Regions from separate parts of the Microbacterium sp. PI-SA-G genome, predicted to be linked through region 1. Evidence: riboswitches for the same ligand, from Rfam matches in the RefSeq annotation. Region 1 holds a riboswitch; the other holds the start of a gene.

Region 1 (3,403 bases):
ACTACTGACGATTGGGAATTCGCGGGCTGGTACGTGAACCTCGAGAACGCGCACGTGCGCACCGATCACGACACCTACACGTCTGATCACATCCTCGATGTCGAGATCGACGCGAACGGCGCGGTGCACCTGAAGGACGAGGACGAGGTCATCGCAGCGATCGAGCAGGGCCGGCTCAGTCGCGAGCAGGCGTCTCAGATCGAGCGGCACGCGGATGCCGCGATCGCCTCATTCCACGACGGGCACTGGGCGTTCGACGACGAATGGTGTCGGTGGCGACCGGATGCCGGATGGACCACTCCCGCGCTGTCCGGACTCGACGAACTCACTACCCGCTGACACTCGATCTCAGCGCGAGGGCCACTGCCAGCCGGGCCGGTCCAGGACTCCCTGGTCGCGGACCCGCGTGCCGTACCCCGCGGACTCCAGCTCCACGACCGCGCCGCCGGCCTCGCCCAGGGTGCGCCGGAGTGCGGCGGAATGCGTCACGACGATGACCTGTGTCTCCGCGGCGGCCGCGGTGAGAAGTGCGCCCAGCGGTTCGATCAGGCTCTCGTGCAGGCTCGACTCGGGCTCGTTGACGACCAGCAGCGGCGGCGGGTCGGCGGGCAACAGCGCCGCGCACAGCAGCAGGAAGCGCAGGGTGCCGTCGGAGAGCTCGGATGCGTCGAGCGGTCGCAGCAGTCCCGGCTGACGCAGTTGGAGGCGGAACCCTCCCTCACCCGCCGCCACCTGCACCCGGGAACCGGGGAAGGCGCGATCGACGGCTGCGTCGAGGGCGTCTCCGCGACCAGCTTCCTGGGTCGTCGCCCACACGGCGGCGAGATCGGCGCCGTCGTCGCTCAGCCACCGGGTGCGCGTGCCGACCTGCGGTGCCCGGGCGGGTGCGTCGGCGTCGGTGCGGAAGTGATCGTAGAAGCGCCAGGCGGCGATGCGCTGGCGCAGGCCGACCGTCTCCCACACCGCGGTGCCGTCGGCGAGATCGAGCAGTGCGCTCTGACCAGGGGCCATCGGTTGGTCGACGGTGATCCAGCCGTCGTCGCCCCGCACGCGGACAGCCGCGCGCTGCCGGTCGAGGATCAGCGTCCCCGGTCGCGCGACCGGGCCGCTGAACACCTGCTCGCGTTTGATGTCGGGGTCGCGTGTGAAGAAGCTCTCCTGCCCGGCCTGTGGGAGTCCGAGGTCCAGCAGATAACCGAGCTCGTCGGCCGCGAAGCCCAGGCGCACCGACACCGGGGCTGTACGTCTGGTGCCCTCGGCGCCGGGCCCTTGCGGCTTCTCGGGTCCTGCCCAGAGCACACTGTCGAGTCCGCCCTCTCGTGCGATGGCCGCGACCGCTCTGCCGTGGCCGGCCGCGGCGAGCAGCCGCAGCGCGCGGTACAGGTTCGACTTGCCGGTGCCGTTGGCGCCGGTGATGACGGTGAGGGGATGCAGGGGCAGGACCACATCGACGAGTGAGCGGTATCCGGCGACGGCGAGCGTGGTCAGCATGGGTCCATCCTGGCAAGGGCGTCCGACACTCGCGCCTCGCTAGACTGCGAGCGAGTGACACGGGGTGCCGCATCCGCGGCTGAGAACAGACCCGTCGAACCTGATCTAGTTCGTACTAGCGAAGGGATGTCGCAATGAGCGATCGTCTGCGTCCATCGTCCGAATCCGTCGTCGCGGATGCCGCGGTTCTGCTGGAGCTCCTCCGGCAGAACCCGCCTCTGACGCACTGCATCACGAATGCGGTGGTCACCGGCTTCACCGCCAACGTGCTGCTCGCGGTCGGAGCCGCGCCCGCCATGGTCGACATCGTGGGGGAGGCCGGGCTCTTCGCCACAGCAGCGTCCGGCCTGCTGGTGAACCTCGGCACGCCCACGCCCGAGCAGCGCGACGCGAGTCGCGAAGCAGTGACCGGCGCCACGGAGTCCGGCACGCCGTGGGTGCTCGATCCGGTCGCGATCGGTGTTCTCCCGGTGCGCACGGCGCTCGCCGCTGAGCTGGCCGGACACCGGCCCACCGCGATCCGCGGCAACGCATCCGAGATCCTCGCACTCGCGGGGCTCAGCGGCGGCGGGCGCGGTGTCGACGCCACCGACAGCACCGACGACGCCGCGGCCGCCGCCCTGCTCCTCGCAGAGCGTCACGGCAGCGTGGTCGCGGTCTCGGGCCCGGTCGACCTGGTCACCGACGGCATGCGCGTCATCCGCATCGCGAACGGTGATCCGCAGCTGACCCTCGTCACCGGCGGCGGATGCGCGCTGGGCGCCGTGATGGCGGCGTTCCTGGGAGCCGCGCAGGCAACCGCGATCCCCGCGCTGCATGCCGTCGCTGCGGCATCGCTGGTCTACACGATCGCGGCCGAGCGCGCCGCCGCCGCATCGACGGGCCCCGGCAGCTTCGCGGTCGCGCTGCTCGACGCGCTCGCCGCCGTCCGGCCGGCCGAGCTGGCAGCCGCCGCCCGGGTCGAGGAGACCGTCCGATGAGCGCCGACCTCTCGGTCTATCTCGTCACCGACGCGGCCCTGTGCGGGGAACGCGGCGTCGTGGAGACAGTTCGTCGGGCTGTCGACGGGGGTGTGCGCATCGTGCAGCTGCGCGACAAGCAGGCCGCCGACGCCGATGTCGTGCGCCAGCTGCTCGCCCTGTCCGATGTCATCGACGGGCGGGCGCTGCTCGTGGTCAACGACCGCCTCGACGCGGCGGTGGCGGCGCGTGTCCAGGGCGCACGCGTCGACGGCGTGCATCTCGGGCAGGCCGACGACTCGGTCCTGCGCGCCCGCGAACTCCTCGGAGCGGACGCGCTGATCGGTCTCACCGCGAACAGCCCGGAACATCTGGATGCCGTGCAGGCTCTGCCAGCCGGCACCGTCGACTACCTCGGCGTCGGAGTCATCCGTCCCACGCTCACCAAGCCGGATCACCCGCCGGCTCTGGGCGTGGAGGGTTTCCGCGCCTTCGCCGCTGCGAGTCCGCTGCCGTGCGTCGCGATCGGTGGTGTGGGGATCGACGACACCGAGAGCCTGCGTGATGCCGGCGCGGCGGGCCTCGCGGTCGTGTCGGCGCTCTGCGCGGCAGAGGATCCCCGCGCGACGGCCGCCGCGTTCGTGCGGCGCTGGCGTCGCAGCGGGGTGCCGCGGGTGCTGAGCATCGCCGGAAGCGATCCTTCCGGTGGCGCGGGGATCCAGGCCGACCTCAAGTCCATCGCGGCGAACGGCGGATACGGCATGGCGGCGATCACCGCCCTCACTGCACAGAGCACCCGTGGCGTCAGCGGCGTGCACGTGCCCCCGGCGAAGTTCCTCCAGGCGCAGCTCGACGCGCTCTCGGCCGACATCGTCATCGACGCGGTCAAGATCGGGATGCTGGCCGATGCCGCCGTCGTCCATGTGGTGACCGCGTGGCTCGACCGGGAGCGA
Region 2 (3,403 bases), 990 kb from region 1:
GGCTCGACCTGGATGCCCAGCAGTTCGAACGGATGGGTCAGCCGCCACCACGGGCTCGGCCCGACGATGTCATCCGCCAGCGTGAGTGTCGTCGTGGCAGTGTCGAGCGGTCCCGCCGTGGTGAGGGTGCCGACCGCGGCATCCTGGTCTCGAGCGTCACCGAGATCGAAGTCCGGCGTGGCTGTCGCCGCGGCACCCGACCACAGCACGACCTGTGCGTCGGCGTCGGTGACCACGTCTACCGTCTCGCCCCACTCCGTCTGCACCTGACCGATGACCGTGCCCTCGGCGACCGCAGGGCCCTGCGCGTCCAGCGCGGCCTCCATCTCGGCGAACAGCGAGCGCGTCGCGGCGAGGCGCTGTGCGTCGTCATCCTGATCGAGCACGGCGGCGAAGAGGTGCACGGTGGTTTCGCCGACCGTGACATCCTTCGCGGTGAGCAGGTTCCACCCCACCAGCGTGCCGGTCTTGATGCCCACGACTCCGACGTCGGCGAGCATGCCGTTCGTGTTCGAGACGGTTCCCGCGCCGGGGAGGTTGACCGACGACGTCCCGACGATCTCGGCGAACACCGGGTTCTGCATCGCGTACTCACCGAGCGCGACGAGTGCCTCGGGTGTGGCGACGTTGCGCTCATCGAACCCCGACGGTGTCACGACCGTGATGCCGCTGAGCCCTCGTGCGGCCAGCCACTCCTCGGCGGCGCGGGCGAACTCAGCCTCCGAGCCCCAGATCTCGTCGACGAGGCGGTCGATGTAGTTGTTCGCCGACCCGAGCAGCGTGCCCTGCAGCATCTGGTACTCGGTCAGCACCCCGCCGACGGGCACGTCGAGCGAGGACTGGTCCGACCGGCGGTACGACCAGTAGTCGAGGTTGTCCTGGCGGTCGAACGAGAACTCGGGGCCCTGCTCGCCGAGGGCCAACGGCATCCGATCCAGCACCATCAGGCTGCTGACGACCTTCGTGATGCTCGCGATGCTGATCGCGTCGGTCGTGGATGCCAGCGAGCTCATGCCCGTGATGCCGACGCCCGCGCTGCCCTGCGCCGGCCAGGTCACCGTCGCGGCCGGCGCCGGAGTCGTAGCGAACTCGACCGCGGCGACCGTCGGTGCGACCTCGTGCAGCGGCCAGAGGAGCGTGGTGCCGGTGTACGAGGCGACGAGGCCGACGAGGATGCCGACCGGCACCAGCACGCGCGGCATCGCGATCGCGGGGCGTAGCCGGGCACCGCGCAGCAGGGATGCTCCGGATTCGGCATCGGGGCGCTGGTCGAGCGACGCGACGGGGGAGTGGGCGGCGACCTCGGCCGGATCCACCCAGGTCAGGGCTGTCGCGGGTTCGGAGCCGTCGGCCCACTGGGCGTCGGGCGTCATGAGGATCGCGGTGGGATCCGCCCAGACGAGTGCCGGTTCGGCGGCGGGCTCCGGGGGGATGACTCCCTCGCCGTCGACGGCATCCGCGGCAGGCGCCTCGGTCGGATCAGTAGCGGTCACTTGCCTAAGTTACCGAATCCTCCGCATCGCCGCCGCGAGGCGCCGCATGACGTCGCTGACACGGGCCGTCGCAGGAGTCACTAGAATCGTCCGTACAACCACGGGAGTCCGGCGAGCCGGGCTGAGAGGGAGCGAATCGCGCTTCGACCGTCGAACCTGATCTGGGTCATGCCAGCGCAGGGAGGAGTTCAGATGAGTACGTCCACGTCCACGCAGGCTTCCGCCGTCGCGAAGGATCCGCATCCGGTCTGGCGCTGGCGTGTCGTCGACATCGTCGTCGCTGCTGTCCTCGGCGTCGCGATCGGTCTGGTCTTCTGGGGCTGGAACACGATCGGCTACGCCTGGTTCGGCGCGGCGGATGCACTCACCCCGGGCCTCGGCGGCATCGCTGTCGGCATCTGGCTGCTCGGCGGCGTCGTCGGTGGCCTCGTGATCCGCAAGCCCGGCGCGGCGCTGGTCGTCGAACTCGTCGCGGCGATCGTCTCGATGCTGATCGGCAACGTCTGGGGAGTGTCGACCGTGCTCTCGGGCATCGTGCAGGGGCTGGGCGCGGAGCTGATCTTCGCCCTGTTCTTCTACCGCCGCTTCGGCATCGCCGTCGCCGCCCTCGCCGGAGTCGGTGCCGCGGTCGCCGCCTGGGTGTTCGAGCTGTTCTACGGCAGCTCGCCCAACATCCTGAAGTCGATCGAGTTCAACACGATCTACCTCGTCACCGTCGTCATCTCCGGGGCGATCCTGGCCGGTGTGGTGGGCTGGCTGCTGGTCCGTGCGCTCGCGGTCACCGGCGCCCTCAACCGTTTCGCCGTCGGGCGAGAGCACGTGCGCGAGGTCTGAGTATGACGTTCGCCGCCCCGGCCCGCGTGCAGGCTGCGGGCTGGGGGTGGCGGTACGCCGGGCGCAAGCGGCCGGCGGTCGCCGATGTCACGTTCACGATCGAGCCCGGTGAGCGGGTGCTGCTGCTGGGCGCCTCGGGTGCGGGCAAGTCGACGCTCCTCGCGGGCCTCGCCGGCGTGCTCGGCGACGACGACGAGGGGCAGCGCACGGGTTCGCTGCGCATCGACGGCGCGGCGCCCGAGTCGCGGCACGGGCAGGTGGGTCTCGTCCTGCAGGACCCGGATGCCGGGATCGTGCTGTCGAAGGTCGGCGACGATGTGGCGTTCGGATGCGAGAACCTCGGCGTTCCGGCATCCGACATCCCTGGCCGGGTGGCCGATGCGCTGGATGCCGTCGGACTGGACGTGCCGCTGAACCGGCCCACCAAGGCGCTCTCGGGCGGGCAGAAGCAGCGGCTGGTGCTCGCCGGTGTGCTCGCGATGCGCCCCGGGCTGCTGCTGCTCGACGAGCCGACGGCCAACCTCGACCCCGAGGGGGTGCGCGAGGTGCGTGCGAGCGTCGAACGCGTGGTCGAGTCGACCGGCGCGACGCTGATCGTCGTCGAGCATCGGACGCCGATCTGGGTGGGGCTGATGACGCGGGTGATCGTGCTCGCGGCCGACGGCGGGCTGCTCGCCGACGGCGCCCCCGACCGCGTGTTCGCCGAGCACGGGGCGACGTTGGCGGATGCCGGGGTGTGGGTGCCCGACCGCGGGATCGATCTGCCCATGCTCGCGCAGGTCGCGGCATCCGATGCACTCTCAGCGTCGGGCCTCGCGATCGCCCGCGCGGCGGATGCCGTGGTGCAGTCCGGGCTGGACCTGCGCGTGCCGCGGGCGAACGCGACCGTCATCACGGGGCCGAACGGTGCGGGCAAATCCACCCTCGCGCTGACTCTCGCGGGGCTCATCCCCGAACACGCGGGCGAAGTGCGTGCCGCCCCCGAACTCGCCGGGCGGCGCGGACCACGACCGATCCGCTGGACCTCGCGCGAGTTGCTCACCCGCATCGGCATGGTGTTCCAGGAGCCCGAGCAC

The links. Region 1 has a riboswitch for thiamine pyrophosphate ahead of thiM (hydroxyethylthiazole kinase). Riboswitches for the same ligand answer to the same signal wherever they lie in the genome.
Region 2: linked by a shared signal. The riboswitch ahead of AC2D10_RS13385 (ECF transporter S component) and the one ahead of thiM (hydroxyethylthiazole kinase) in region 1 are both predicted to bind thiamine pyrophosphate.

The regions. Positions count from the first base shown of each region.
Region 1 covers NZ_CM170103.1:3,709,991-3,713,393, forward strand. The annotation lists gene AC2D10_RS18350 (DUF402 domain-containing protein) at 1-339, shown strand, start outside; gene AC2D10_RS18355 (AAA family ATPase) at 349-1,491, opposite strand; TPP riboswitch at 1,542-1,635, shown strand; gene thiM (hydroxyethylthiazole kinase) at 1,626-2,471, shown strand; gene thiD (bifunctional hydroxymethylpyrimidine kinase/phosphomethylpyrimidine kinase) at 2,468-3,403, shown strand, end outside.
Region 2 covers NZ_CM170103.1:2,719,456-2,722,858, forward strand. The annotation lists gene AC2D10_RS13380 (D-alanyl-D-alanine carboxypeptidase family protein) at 1-1,493, opposite strand, end outside; TPP riboswitch at 1,584-1,695, shown strand; gene AC2D10_RS13385 (ECF transporter S component) at 1,686-2,327, shown strand; gene AC2D10_RS13390 (ABC transporter ATP-binding protein) at 2,330-3,403, shown strand, end outside.